One region of the Pectobacterium hainanensis genome, then DNA from elsewhere that is predicted to be linked to it. Evidence: predicted binding sites of a transcription regulator. Region 1 holds the regulator's gene; the other holds the start of a gene.
What was found. The regulator ArgR, encoded in region 1, controls arginine synthesis, uptake and breakdown. The targets are predictions, from matches to a motif close to ANTGAATAAAAATACANT.
Positions count from the first base shown of each region.

Region 2: argA (amino-acid N-acetyltransferase) is a predicted target of ArgR. The motif match lies at 1,928-1,945, and genes of this name have one in related genera.

Region 1 covers NZ_JBJYIN010000015.1:9,584-17,493, forward strand. The annotation lists gene tsaD (tRNA (adenosine(37)-N6)-threonylcarbamoyltransferase complex transferase subunit TsaD) at 47-1,060, shown strand; gene argR (transcriptional regulator ArgR) at 1,151-1,621, opposite strand; gene mdh (malate dehydrogenase) at 2,085-3,023, shown strand; gene ACKPVM_RS14990 (GntR family transcriptional regulator) at 3,138-3,806, opposite strand; gene ACKPVM_RS14995 (fumarate hydratase) at 4,328-5,221, shown strand; gene ACKPVM_RS15000 (FumA C-terminus/TtdB family hydratase beta subunit) at 5,224-5,817, shown strand; gene ACKPVM_RS15005 (mandelate racemase/muconate lactonizing enzyme family protein) at 6,148-7,338, shown strand; gene dcuC (C4-dicarboxylate transporter DcuC) at 7,745-7,910, shown strand, end outside.
Region 2 covers NZ_JBJYIN010000012.1:67,459-75,368, forward strand. The annotation lists tRNA gene ACKPVM_RS13420 (tRNA-Met) at 1-76, shown strand, start outside; tRNA gene ACKPVM_RS13425 (tRNA-Met) at 123-199, shown strand; gene amiC (N-acetylmuramoyl-L-alanine amidase AmiC) at 324-1,565, opposite strand; gene argA (amino-acid N-acetyltransferase) at 1,978-3,309, shown strand; gene ACKPVM_RS13440 (MFS transporter) at 3,416-4,732, opposite strand; gene ACKPVM_RS13445 (L-talarate/galactarate dehydratase) at 5,007-6,203, opposite strand; gene ACKPVM_RS13450 (LacI family DNA-binding transcriptional regulator) at 6,581-7,582, shown strand; gene recD (exodeoxyribonuclease V subunit alpha) at 7,620-7,910, opposite strand, start outside.

The sequences.
Region 1 (7,910 bases):
ATTCGTCGGGAGCTTGTAGCGTAATGAAAAGTAGGAACAAACAGTAATGCGCGTATTGGGTATCGAAACATCCTGTGATGAGACTGGGGTCGCCATCTATGACACTCAGGCCGGTTTACTTGCCAACCAACTCTACAGTCAGGTGAAGCTGCACGCCGATTATGGCGGGGTGGTGCCTGAACTTGCATCCCGTGATCATGTGCGTAAAACCGTACCATTGATTCAGGCTGCGCTGCTAGAGGCCGGGTTGAAAGCCAGTGATATTGACGGTGTGGCGTATACTGCCGGACCAGGACTGGTTGGCGCGCTACTGGTTGGTGCGACAGTGGGGCGAGCGTTAGCTTTTGCGTGGGACGTGCCAGCCATACCTGTGCATCATATGGAAGGGCACCTGCTGGCTCCCATGCTGGAAGACAATCCGCCTGAGTTCCCTTTTGTCGCCCTGCTGGTTTCGGGGGGCCATACACAGTTGATTAGCGTAACGGGTATTGGCGAATATCGGCTGCTTGGTGAATCCATTGATGATGCCGCAGGGGAAGCGTTTGATAAAACCGCAAAGCTGTTGGGGTTGGATTATCCCGGCGGGCCGATGTTATCGAAAATGGCGTTGGCTGGTGATGCGACACGATTTACGTTTCCTCGCCCGATGACGGACAGACCAGGGTTGGATTTCAGCTTTTCCGGCCTGAAGACGTTTGCGGCCAATACGATCCGTAATAGTGGTGATGATGACCAGACGCGCGCTGATATTGCCCGTGCTTTTGAGGATGCGGTTGTTGATACGCTGTCAATCAAGTGCCGCAGGGCGCTGGATGAAACCGGCTTCAAACGTCTGGTTATGGCTGGTGGGGTGAGTGCCAACCGCACGTTACGTCAGCGGTTAGGCGAGATGATGGTAAAACGAGGTGGCGCGGTATTTTATGCTCGCCCTGAGTTTTGTACTGACAATGGGGCGATGATTGCTTATGCAGGGACGGTTCGTTTGCGGCATGGGCAACGCCATGATCTCAGCGTTTCTGTGCGTCCTCGCTGGCCATTGGCCGAGTTACCCGCGCTCTAATTAATGCGCTCCAGTCATTTTTTACTGGAGCGTTTCCTTCTTTTTAACAGAATTTCAGAGCGCTATCGCGGTTTCCCATGATGAGGTGCTTTACAATTCTTGCTCGAATAAGACCAGAATGGCTTCGTAGAGTTGCTTAACGCTGAAGCCTCTGGCTGGGGTGGTGAAGATGGTGTCATCGCCAGCAATGGTGCCAAGAATGCCTTCTGATTTTCCCAGGGAGTCGAGCAAACGAGCAATTAACTGTGCGGCTCCGGGGCTAGTATGGATCACGACGACAGCGTCGTTGTAATCAACATCCAGAACCAAATTTTTCAATGGGCTGGTCGTGGTAGGAACGCCCAGCTCTGCTGGCAGACAGTATACCATCTCCATTTTGGCATTACGTGTACGAACGGCGCCAAACTTGGTTAGCATGCGTGAGACTTTGGACTGGTTGATATTTTCGAAGCCATCGTCTTGTAAAGCCTGCACGATCTCACTTTGAGAACTGAATTTCTCTTCCTTTAGCAGCGCTTTGAACGCTTTAACTAAATCTTCTTGTTTTGTCGGGTTTCGCATTCTGCACCAGGTTAGCATTGTGGTTAGTTTTGTTATTATGCAGATAAGTGAATTTTTATGCAATGAAAATGCCTATAACCTCATCTGCTGGTATTGCCTGTCATTTTTCTGACGAAATCCAAAACACATTGTGTCAGCCGTCTGAGAAATGCGTCATTCATCACATAAAAGTGAATCAAATGTTATCAAAATGATGTTGTTTGAGCGTCATTGATTGGTGTAATGTGGCTGGTCTGTTAACTGAATGCTGTGTGCATTGAAGGGGTAGCGTCAGTGCTCATTAACTTTACTTACCTTTCAAACGCATGGCTGTTTTTGATTTATTATTAGGGACATAGTGATTTTTTTGTCTCTTACAGCACATGCGGAATGAATACGTGTGCAAAGATTTTCTTTTCCCGCTTTGTTTATAACTAAATGAATTCACGGCACTTTTTTATTTTACGATAATAAGGAGTTTAGGATGAAAGTTGCAGTTCTCGGTGCGGCAGGTGGTATTGGTCAAGCCCTCGCACTCCTCCTCAAAACCCAGCTTCCTTCAGGTTCAGAATTATCGCTTTATGACATCGCGCCGGTAACGCCGGGTGTTGCTGTTGATCTGAGCCATATTCCTACAGCAGTGAAAATCAAGGGATATAGTGGCGAAGATGCCAAACCTGCGCTCGCGGGCGCTGATATTGTTCTTATCTCTGCCGGCGTTGCACGTAAGCCTGGCATGGATCGTTCCGATTTGTTCAATGTTAATGCCGGTATTGTGCGTAACCTCGTTGAACAAATTGCCAGTACGTGTCCTAAAGCCTGCATCGGTATCATCACCAACCCGGTAAATACAACGGTCGCTATCGCTGCCGAAGTGCTAAAGAAAGCCGGCGTTTATGATAAAAACAAACTGTTTGGCGTCACTACGTTGGATATTATCCGTTCCAATACGTTTGTTGCCGAATTGAAAGGTAAGCAGCCGCAGGAGATTAACGTCCCTGTTATCGGTGGTCACTCCGGCGTGACGATTTTACCTTTGTTATCACAAATTCCTGGTGTGAGTTTTAGTGAACAGGAAGTTACCGACCTGACCAAGCGCATTCAAAACGCAGGTACCGAAGTTGTGGAAGCGAAAGCAGGCGGCGGATCGGCTACGCTGTCTATGGGTCAGGCCGCGGCTCGTTTTGGTCTGTCTCTGGTTCGTGCTCTGCAAGGGGAGAGCGGCGTGGTTGAGTGTGCTTATGTTGAAAGTGATGGCAAACATGCCCGTTTCTTTGCGCAACCTGTCCTGCTAGGTAAAGACGGCATTATTGAGCGTAAAGCGATAGGTACGCTGAGTGCCTTCGAACAGAAGGCTTTGGAAAATATGCTGGATACGCTGAATCAGGATATTGCGTTGGGCGAATCGTTTATCAATAACTGATAACGTTTGGCACGATGTGTCCTAATTAGCAAAAAGCCGGAAGTGAAAACTTCCGGCTTTGCTTTATGGTCGTTTGTGATGGTCTACAGCGAAAAAATGCTACGACTGCGAAGACTATACCTGCATATTTATCGCCATCTGGGCAAAGTAAGTCTGCAACTTATCGTATGAACGTGTCTTATGCTGAAGCATCAGCTTGGCTATTTCCTCTCCCTTCTTTTCTCTGAGCAACTGAATCATTTCCTGGTGCTCTGCGAGAGAGAGGGCCACGACCTCGGGAAACAGATCAAAAATTGTTTTTGTACGACGTTCGTTACGCAATAGCTCGCTGAGGATCTTGACCAGATAGACATTGTCGCTGGCATCAACAATCAACTGGTGAAATTCGCGGTTTATCGTTGAATACTCGGAATAGTTCTGCGCCTCAGCCATCTCGAGCGATTGCTGATGCAGGGTTTCTAATGCATCAATCAATTCGGGCGTCGCATTTTCGGCAGCTAATCGGGCTGCCAACGGCTCTAATGTCTTACGGATCTCCAGCATATCCTGCATTTCCTTGATGGATAGCCGCTTAACGCGAGATCCTTTATGTGGGCTCATTTCTATCAGATCTTCTGCGGCGAGTTCCTTGAGCGCTTCACGCACGGGGATATCGCTGCTGTCATAAGAAAGTGCTAACTGATGAATAATAAGGCGCTCATCGGCCTTTATCTCACCGGATAGGATCTTATGTTTCAAATCGTAGTAGATAAGCTTGGCCTTTGTTTTGGTGATAATTTTCATAAGAACCTAGATGGATAAAAAGCAACCGCTAATGCGACTTATGGGTGTTCACTTATCAATGTTGACGATAGGCTGATGCAAAAACGCCTTAGTTTCTCCGAGAAACATGGAAAGTTCTCACCTTACCTACTGGATAACCCGTTCAGATGAAAATCGTTTTCCAAACTTTCTTCAACCACGGTTTATGCCTCATCTGAGCATCATTCACCAGCAACGCTAATTTATCAGTATTTAAGTGCATTGGACATATCTGTCACGAATACCTAGAAAACTATCCTTGTTTAACAAATGGTTATCATTCGATTGGTGACTTATCGTTAGCGGCTTCATATGCCTAGCCTTCTGTTTTTTTCAATCAGTCAGTAAGAGAAACCGATTTTTCTTTCCCCATAGTCTTAATTTTCATAGGGAGATCTGGATCTCTTTTTCATGACCTTCTTTTGATATTATATATAATATATTTTGTGAGTGAATAGTGAACGATGTCGTTTTGAGTTAACGTTATAAATAAGGATAACTATATGAAAAAAATAGAGATAACTTATGAGGAGGTTTATGAACTCTTACATAAGGCATGTACAACAATTTCTCCTGACGCGCTGTATTTGTTAAATCAGGCCGCAGCTAAAGAGAGTAACGCCGGGGCAAAAGTCTTTCTGGAAACCATGATTCGGAACGTGGCATTGGCTGGGAAAGAAGATAAGCCAGTCTGTCAGTCACCGGGGTATCCCACCGTCTGGATCCGCTTTGGCGAAGCATTCGATATGAACGATCTACTGAGCTTCTTACCCAAAGCACTGACGCAGGCCACATTGCAAGGGCTGATTCGCCCTAGCATCGTACACCCGCTCACGCGTCATAATCCTGGCGATAGTTCGGGGAAAGGTGTTCCTAATATCGAATTGCAGCATGTTCCGGGGCAGGAGTTTGTTGAAATCATCCTGAGCGCCAAGGGATGCGGCGCGGAATTAGGTAACGTTTCTAAAATTCTGACGCCTGCAACGCTGGGTAAAGATTTTAGCGGCCTGAAAAAATTGGTTTTGGATACGGTGATTAACGCCGGGGGTTTCCCTTGTCCGCCATCCGCTATCGGTATTGGCTTGGGGGGGCAGATGGATGTCAGCGCCAAATTGAGTCGTGAAGCAATCAGTACGCGTAATTGGATGGATCGCAACCCCGATCCTTTACTGGATAAATTAGAGCAAGAACTCCTGGAAGATATCAATGCATTGGGGATTGGGCCAGCGGGCGTTGGCGGGAATACGACAACGTTGGCGCTGAAAATAGCCTATGCCGCGACACATACGGCTATTTGCCCGGTAACCATTAACTTCCATTGTTGGGTCGCGCGTCGTTTCGGGATCCGTATCTATCCAGATGGACATCGTGAAACGCTTTTTCAGGTGGAGGCATAAAAATGACCGTACATGAGCTGACTTTACCTATTAATGATGCAGATGTAGAAAAATTGAACATCGGTGACACGGTCTATTTAAGTGGCATCGTGTGTACTGCTCGTGATATGGCCCATTTACAGATGCGTGAGCTTGTACAAAATGGAGAACCTCTCCCTGAAAATCTGGAAGGGGGCGCTATCTTTCATGCTGGTCCGATTATGCTTAAAGATGCTCAGGATCATTGGAAATTACATGTTATTGGTCCAACAACATCCATTCGTATGGAGCCTCATGCTGATTTTGTCGGACAACTAGGCGTCAAATTGATTATTGGTAAAGGCGGAATGAGCGCGGGTAGTCAGGCGGCCTTCAAAAAGTATAAGCAGGCTTATCTTCAGGCTGCGCCAGGTTGTGCCGTTGTTCTCGCTGTCGGTGTAAAAGAAGTAAAAAATGTGCACTGGTTTGAAAATGGTATGCCAGAAGCGATGTGGGTAATGAAAACGGATCATTTTGGACCGTTCGTTGTCACCATGGATTGTAAAGAAAATAGTCGCTATGACAGCATCAAACAACATGCGCGTGATGTTGTGGAGAAAATAATCGAGGGAAAATGATATTTCTTACGATCATATTTCAGTTAGCGCATTTTATTATACCCAACGCGTTAGTTTAAATAATCGCTGAGTTGAAGTGTCTGACTGTTATTTGATGCTAAGGGATAGTCATTTTTCTGGTTATTGATTCTTATTAATTGCAATCAGTGATTATCGGTTTTTTATTATAACGTATCTTTATTATTAACGTTACCTCATGAATGGAACGAAAAGCCAGAGCGACTGTATGTCAGGAATTAAGTTTTAGTTCTCGGGGTAACCTTATTGAAAATAAAAGTGAATTCTGTGTCGAATAAAGTATTTATCCTTACTTAACCTGGAGAATAAAAGATGAAAATCGTCAGCGTAGATATTATTGATGTGAAAAACCCATTGCAATCGGCTGTTGCTAAATGGCGACCTATCGTTGTTCGTATTAATACCGATGAAGGGATCTCTGGTTTTGGGGAAGTCGGTATGGCTTATGGTGTTGGCGCATCAGCCGGTTTTGGTATGGCGAAAGATCTTGCGTCTATCATCATCGGTATGGACCCGATGCAGAGTGAAAAAATCTGGGACAAAATGCAGAAGAAAACATTCTGGGGACAAGGTGGCGGGACCGTCGTATCCGCAGGTATGAGCGCGATCGATATTGCATTATGGGATATTAAGGGGAAAGCGCTGAATGTTCCCTGCTATCAACTTTTAGGCGGAAAATGCCGAGATACGCTACGCACTTATGCCAGCCAATTGCAATTTGGTTGGGGGGATGCGTCAAAGAAAGAAATTCTGACTACGCCAGCACAATATGCGGCGGCGGCGGAAAAAGCGCTGGCTGATGGTTATGATGCCATCAAGGTCGATGTGAATGAAATCGATGAGCAGGGTGGACTGAAAAAACGCAATTTATATGGCGTGTTTGCCGATCGTGATTTGATGGTCGGGTACAAGCGTTTGAAAGCTATCCGTGAGGCCGTCGGTGATGCGGTTGATATTATTGTTGAAGCTCATGCGCTGACGGATACGGCATCGGCTATCCGGTTTGGTCGGATGATCGAAGAGTTCCGTATTTCTGCGTATGAAGAACCGACAATGTCGCTGAATGCCGGGCAGTTAAAAGAAGTGAAGCAAAACGTCAATATTCCGATTGCTGCCGGGGAACGCGTATATACCCGTTGGGGATTCCGCCCATTCTTTGAAGAACATATTATTGATTTAATTCAGCCTGATTTGGGTACGTGCGGCGGGCTTAGTGAAGCGAAGAAAATTTGTGATATGGGTCATATTTATGACACCACATGTCAGATTCACGTTTGCGGTGGCCCAATTATGACGGCGGCGTCTTTGCAATTGGAATGTGCCATTCCTAATTTCGCGATCCATGAACTGCATCGTTACGCTTTGCTGGAAGGAAATCGGAATACTTGTAAATATGATTATCTTCCAAAGAACGGTCAATATGAAATTCCTGATTTGCCTGGTATTGGTCAGGAATTAACAGAACAATCAATTATGGAGTCACCGAAAGAAACGGTGAAATAAATTAATAACCTGATTAAAACATTTTTTTATCATAGTAGGGAAAGATGAAATATCTATACTCTAAATAATTCAGGTTGCAGAAGAATAGCAAGTAAAGGAATCCTAACGCATTTACTCAGGTAAGTGATTTAGGCAACTGAACGCTGCTAATAGATATGCAATTTAATGTATGACGAGTATAAAGCAGAATAAATTATTTTTGTGAAGCATACTGTGTTTCATGTATTGTCTTGCACCTGAAATTTGAGTTTGCGATAGAATAAAAATACTTTCTGTACCTAAGAGAGAACACTCGAATATCAGGAATAATAATCACCTGTATTTATTATGCTCCCTATTGACGTTCAATGATTTCCACAAGGCAAATGAGTAATACATTGCATTTGCCTTTCGTGAGGATAGAACCATGGGATTAACAATATCGTTAGTCGTAATCGCCTGGGTTGCCTGGATGATTGCAAAAAAAGGTTATGCAACGGCAATCCTATTAATAGCAGGTGTCACACTGCTAAGTATGTCTGTATTACTTAACCTTGGGCCGGGTTTGGTACTTAAAAAATCGAGTGGAAGCT
Region 2 (7,910 bases), on a different contig from region 1:
GCGGGGTGGAGCAGCCCGGTAGCTCGTCGGGCTCATAACCCGAAGGTCGTCAGTTCAAATCTGGCCCCCGCAACCAATTACTGATGTGTGTTAGCCATCAGAAGACAAGATATCAAGACGGACGCGGGGTGGAGCAGCCCGGTAGCTCGTCGGGCTCATAACCCGAAGGTCGTCAGTTCAAATCTGGCCCCCGCAACCAATTGATTATCGATAATTAAGCACCTTGAAGGGTGCTTTTTTTATGGCTTTTATTTGCTCTCAACCCTCAGCCATCATCCGGATTACCGCTCTGGCTGCGCATCGCGGCTTTCTTAACACACGATTTATCGTTTTGATGGACTGGCAAAGTAGGCCTTGATGCCTGCTAAAATGGATTCGGCAATCTGCTGTTGAAAATGGCTGGTTCGTAACTTTCGTTCTTCTTCAAGATTGCTGATAAATGCCGTCTCCACCAGTACGGAAGGGATATCCGGCGCTTTCAATACCGCAAAACCCGCCTGATCGACACTGTTTTTATGCAAGCGGTTTACTTTGCCTAATCTGGTCAGAATTTCCTGACCAAATTTCAAACTATCGCTAATGGTAACCGTCTGCACCAGATCAAACATGGTATGGTCAAGATAGCGATCGCCACTCATACTCACACCACCAATCAAATCCGACTCGTTCTGCGTTTGTGCCAAAAAGTTAGCCGCTGTGCTGGTTGCCCCTTTTTTCGATAAGGCAAATACCGACGATCCTCTGGCGGAACGATTGGTGAACGCATCCGCATGAATAGAGATAAACAGATCGGCTCGCTGCTTACGGGCTTTCGCCACACGTACACGTAATGGGATAAACACATCCTCATTACGAGTCATATAGGATTTCATATTGGATTCACGATCGATCAGCGTGCGTAATCGCCGGGCAATCTGCAAAACAATGTCTTTTTCACGCGTCTTGTTTTTACCAATCGCACCGGGATCCTCTCCACCGTGGCCAGGATCCAGCATAATAATCAACGGACGATCTCGACCGGCCTTCCCTGCTTTAGGCGCCTCTGCTGGCAATGTCCGCTCCAGATCGCCCTTATTGTAATCTTCCAACAACGCCAGCAATGGGTCTTCTTCGTTATCGTACTTACCTGCGTCAGGATAAAGATCCATCACCAGACGATGCTTGAATTCAGCCACCGGATCCAAAGTAAACAATTTGGCACTGGCGTTCTGCTTCAGTTCCAATACCAACCGCACGGTATTTTTATCAAATTGGCCGATACGAGCTTCTTTAATCAATGGATCGTTTTGCTGAAACTGAGCAGAAATATTCTTCAATACGCTGTTTAGATGGATACCTTCAATATCCACCACAATACGATTTGGGTCACTGAGGGCAAACTGCTTGTATTTCAATACACGGTTAGATTCCAGCGTAACGCGGGTATAGGAAGAGGAAGGCCAGACGCGCACCGCGATGACCTGCACCGTTGCCGCCAGCCCTACGCCACTCACACTTAACAGCCAAGTTGCTGCTGCGCTTTGCAATAAGCGCCGCCGAGTCAGGTTGTGATTCGAATGAGACATGCAACTCCGGTCTGATTACTGTGTCATTGCCAAAAGCAAAATAAGAAAATTATCAAAAACTTTAACGAATCTCCCCTGTGCTGTCATGCAAAAATCATGTTTATGTTTTATATCTTTATTTCTAGCGAACAGAAGAAAACAACTTCCTTTCCTCTTTTCCCATTATCACCGGAGTGAAATGCGCGGTACGACCGTCAGCGGCCGGATGACCAACGTGTGAATGATAGAGCGATTCGACTAACTTGAGAAATGCGCCTATTTACACCTAAACACCATTGCTGACATGAGCTGAAAGCAGGGTGAATGCTGAATTTGTCACTAAAATTTCGGCGTAGCTACTTACCCCTTGCCTTTTGCCTCATAAAGAATAAAAATACAAAAATTACGAATAAAAATGCAAAGAGGGCTCACAGTGAAGGAACGTAGTACAGAACTGGTTCAAGGCTTTCGTCATTCAGTTCCTTATATTAATGCCCATCGTGGCAAAACGTTTGTCATCATGTTGGGCGGAGAAGCCATCGAACATGAAAACTTCGCTAACATTGTCAATGATATCGGGCTACTACATAGTCTGGGGATCAAACTGGTTGTGGTGTACGGTGCCCGCCCGCAGATCGATGCGAATCTGACAACTCATCACTACGAGCCCCATTACCATAAAAACACCCGTATCACGGATAACGTTACGCTGGAACTGGTTAAACAGGCCGCAGGTATGTTGCAGCTAGACATCACCGCACGGTTATCAATGAGCCTGAATAATACGCCGCTACAAGGGGCACATATCAACGTGGTGAGCGGCAACTTTGTTATCGCCCAACCACTTGGCGTCGACGATGGTGTGGACTACTGCCACAGTGGCCGCATTCGCCGAATCGATGAAGAAGCGCTGCACCGCCAGTTAAACAGTGGAGCGATTGTCCTGTTAGGCCCCGTTGCCGTTTCCGTCACGGGTGAAAGTTTCAACCTGACCTCGGAAGAAGTTGCGACACAACTGGCCATCAAACTGAAAGCAGAAAAGATGATTGGTTTTTGTTCCTCACAAGGTGTGATCAACGAGGAAGGCAACATTATTTCTGAGCTTTTTCCCGATGATGCCCAACGGCGTGTGGAAACACTGGAAGCCAGTGGTGACTATCACTCCGGCACCGTGCGTTTTTTACGCGGGGCGGTGAAAGCCTGCCGCAGCGGAGTACGGCGCAGCCATCTGATTAGCTATCAGGATGATGGAGCCTTACTACAAGAACTGTTTTCTCGTGATGGTATCGGGACACAAATCGTCATGGAAAGCGCCGAGCAGGTACGGCGAGCGACGATTAACGATATCGGCGGCATTCTGGAACTGATTCGCCCGTTGGAACAGCAAGGAATATTGGTCAGACGTTCCCGCGAACAGTTGGAAATAGAAATCGACAAGTTTACCGTCGTTGTGCGCGACAACCTGACCATCGCCTGTGCAGCTCTTTATCCTTTCCCGGAAGAAAGCATTGGTGAAATGGCCTGCGTTGCCGTTCACCCGGACTATCGCAGTTCTTCACGCGGCGACATGCTGCTGCAAAGAATCGCGGCACAGGCTCGCCAGCAAGGGTTACATAAGCTATTTGTTCTGACGACCCACAGCATCCATTGGTTCCAGGAGCGCGGGTTCTTACTGGCTGAAGTAGAAATGCTGCCGAAGAAAAAGCAGGCGCTATACAACTATCAGCGTCGCTCAAAAATTTTGGTGCTGGACTTAGTCAAATAGTCGAGAGGTGTGGCGCTAGCGTATTAATAAGCATAAAAAAAGCTGTTCCGGAGGAGTGCAAATCTGCGGAACAGCAATGTGTCAACAAGACACTAATTACCCGATGTTATGGTGCTGACGACCCCGACTCGATTTTGATACGTTCTAACGGTCCGACGATAAATAAATAGGCAACAAGACCAATTGCGCCCATCGATCCCACATATAAAATGGCGTAATCAAACGACTGTGTGGATGACAAAATAAAGCCAATAACCAAAGGGGTAATAATACTGGCCATGTTGCCACACATGTTAAAAACACCACCTGCAATACCTAATACTTCTTTTGGCGAAGTATCGCTTAATACACACCATCCCAGATTGCCAAATCCTTTCGCAAAAAATGCCAGGCTCATCGCACCAATAACCACCACTTCAGAAGTGGTATAGTTGGCCGTAACAATCGTACAAGATAGCAACATGCCGCACACAATCGGAAGTTTACGTGACAGGGTCAGGCTATAGCCGCGCCGCAATAAATAATCAGAGAAGATCCCGCCGATTAACCCACCAATAAAACCCGCAATGGCAGGAATTGAGGCAACTAACCCCACCTTCAAGATTGACATTCCTTTTGCCTGATATAGGTAGGTCGGAAACCAGGTCAGAAAAAACCAGGTAATAGACGTCACACAAAACTGGCCGATATAAACACCGATCATCATACGATTAACGCAGACAGATTTAATTTGTGAAAACGTAATTTTATCTTTCTTTTTATTCACACCAAGATGAGGTTCCCCACCACCGGCAGAAATATAATCGATTTCTTCCTGGTTGATCTTCTTACTTTTAAATGGTTCCTGAACATAGATGAACCAAAATATCCCAAGTACTACACCAATGGCACCAATATAATAAAACACATAGTGCCAACTTAAATTATGTAAAATAATTGTCATTAATGGTGTCACGATACCCAGGGAAATATATTGAGCCGCTTGGTAAACTGATGTGACAAATCCCCTTTCTTTGTTTGGAAACCATTGCACACTGAGGCGACTATTGGCAGGGAATGCTGGTGCCTCAATAGCCCCCATTAATAAACGCAGGAAAATAAGCGCCATGAGCGGTGAAGAAAACAGATAGATCGTTCCCTGGAACATCGTCACAATCGACCAGGCGATCAAAGCCACACCATAAACCAAACGGGAACCAAATCGGTCGAGCAATAATCCACCTGGTATTTGCATAATGACATAGGAAATACCAAAAGCAGAAAATGCCATCCCCATGACCTCTGGGTCAAAGCCTAATTCTTTACTCATAAAAGGGGCAACAACAGAAAGTGTTGCCCGATCTGCATAATTAAAAACAGTTGCTAAAAAAAGAAACACTAATATCGTATATCGAACATTTGTTCGTTTTTTTAATATAGTCATGACAAACAACTCCCGTCAAATAGGGTTGCATTTAATTAGATTAAGTAGGTGTACAGCTAATTAACGTGGCTAATAAAATAAAGAGTAACCACGTGACCATTCGCGAAATAATTCAAGTCTCAGGATAAACGTTATCGCATTGAATAACGCAAATCGTTGCCGCGCCAGAGCAAGACGCATTCATATGACTTGTCACACGGCAAGCGAAGGTCAAATCTGTCGGCAACACATTTGACCATCCAATGCACAGACAACGCAAAGTATCGCGAGTCTATCAGGGGTGTTTACCAAACTCGCAAGTCAATGCCGTCCATTTTCTTGCTTGTTCGCTCAGTGTAAAACCAAGCCCTAAACGGTCGGAAACCCACATACGGCCATCACGTAACTCCAGTTGTTCATTAAAGAGTGGGTTTAACCATTCAAAATGTTCCAGCCAGGGTTCAATCGGGTAAGCCGCCGCCAAATGCAAATGCACTTCCATGGCAAAATGTGGTGCGAGTTTGCGACCATGTTTTGCAGCTAAATCCATAATTTTCAGGAAAGGCGAAATCCCTCCGACGCGTGGCGCATCAGGCTGCACAAAATCACTGGCGTTCCCAAGAATCAGTTGCTCATGTTCACGGAAACTGGTCAGCATTTCCCCCGTCGCAATCGGCGTATCCAGCGCCGCCGCCAATGCCGCATGCCCTTCTACATCGTAAGCATCAAGCGGTTCTTCAATCCAAATGAGGTTAAACGCCTCCATTTTCCGCCCCATACGAATCGCCGTTTCACGATCCCATTGCTGATTCGCATCCACCATCAATGGGAAGTCGTCTCCCAACGCTTCACGTACCGCAGTCAGTCGACGGATATCCTCTGCCGTATTCGGTTGACCAACTTTCAGTTTTATCCCGCCAATGCCGCTCTCACGAGAAATCACCACATTTTTTAACACTTGTTCTAATGGCGTATGCAAAAAACCGCCAGACGTGTTGTAGCACTGTACGGAGTCACGATGGGACCCCAACAGTTTCGCCAGTGGCAAACCCGCACGCTTGGCTTTCATATCCCATAGCGCAATATCAATGGGGGAAATCGCCTGTACAGCCATACCGCTACGACCGACAGATGCCCCGGCCCATAGCAGCTTGGTATAAATTTTATCGATATCGTTGGGGTCTTCACCAATAAGATTATCTGCAATTTCTTTGGCATGAGCGTAAATACCCTGCCCACCTGCACGTTTTGAATAACTGAAACCCACACCCTCAAACCCATCCCGGCTACGTATTTCAGCAAAAATAATGGCGACTTCGGTCAGCGGTTTTTGCCGTCCGGTCAAAACCTTGGCGTCACTCACTGGTGTTGCTAATGGCAGGAAGGCCAGAGAGATTTTTACCCATTCAATCCGATCGCCTGTCTCGGCGGCCGTTTTAACATTCGTCGTTTTCGCATAGCTGACAGCATCTGAGTTCGCACTGAGAGTCATTGGTCCTTCTCCTTTAAAAATGATTGCGCAAACATAATCAATCAACCAAAGTAAAATGAACACAAAAAGAGCTCAAAGATGCAAAACAGATCACAAATTAATCTTTATTGCGCTAAAAAAGAAAAAATAGCCACAATAAAAACAATGAAATCACTCATCAAAAACAACAATGATAACGCAACCATTTTATGCAAACCGCCAATACCAAAGAAAACTCACATAAAAGGACGCGTACATAAATACAAAGTCGCAATGCCGGTATACCTTCGTCTTATGAATAATCATGTTTGGAAAATACGTCACTTCAACGATAATCTGATACACAGGAAACCTGGAAGACTGAGGGCATAAACCGAGTGAAAAACGACAAAAACACCATGACTAGCCCGGTACGCGCTCCCACACTGGAAGATGTAGCCAGAGCCGCAGGGCTTTCGCCGATGACCGTCAGCAGAGCGTTAAATAATCCCAAGATTGTTCGAGCGGAAACCGTGACCCGGGTGATGGAGGCGGTCCGTGCGACAGGTTACATTCCTAACATGTTAGCGGGCGGGCTGGCTTCAAAACGCAGCAAACTTATCGCGGTCATCGTTCCACAAATCAATAATGGTATGTTTGTTGATACCATTCAGGCGATTAGTGATGAACTGGCAACTCGTGGTTACCATATGCTGCTGTGCGTTGCCGGTTATACGCATGAATCAGAAGCCGATATTGTCACGACAATTCTCTCTCGTCGTCCTGATGGCATTGTTCTTACGGGGATCCATCATTCTCCCACACTCAAAAAGATTATTCTCAATGCCAACCTTCCCATCGTTGAAATCTGGGATTTAACGCCAACACCACTTGATATGCTGGTTGGGTTTTCTCACGAAAAAATTGGCAACACCATTGGCAACTACCTGTTAAATAAAGGCCATCGACAATTTGGTCTACTATGGACAGAAGATCGGAGAGCCGGACAAAGAAAAACCGGAATTTATGAAATTGTGCAACATCACCCTGATTGCCACATTCAGGAAATTACACTTCCCCTGCCAGCGACACTGGCACTGGGCCGCCAAGGATTGAGCGATCTGCTCTCGCATGGCAATAGATTTGACGCCATTATTTGTAGCTCAGATACTCTTGCTCAGGGAGCCATTATGGAGGCGGAATCAAGAGGCTTGAATGTACCGGGAAAGCTAGCAGTCATCGGCTTTGGCGATCTGAACTTTGCTGAACACAATACACCGTCGATCACCACAGTCAGAGTGGATCGTTGGAAAATAGGTAGAGATGCCGCCACGATGTTGGCAGACAAAATTGAAAGTAAGCCGATTGCAGATGCCATTGTTGACATTGGGTTTTCACTGATTGAACGAGAATCAGCCTGACTTTCACGTTCGCTAACGCATACCAGCTAACACAACGCTAGCAAACAGGTTCATTATCGTCGTCAGAAGAAAACATCATCTCTATCCGTTCCACCAATCCACTGTGTCTCTGGGTCGGTGTTTTTACTGCACGGTACAGAATTTGCCTCTCCGTATACAGCGATAAACGCTGGCGGGCACGAGTAACAGCGGTATACACCAACTCTCTCGTTAGCACGGGCAAATAATGATTCGGCAGTACCAGTGAGGTGTGCTCAAATTCAGAACCCTGCGATTTATGTACCGTCATCGCATAGGCTGTTTCATGAGGGGGCAAACGACTGGGTGC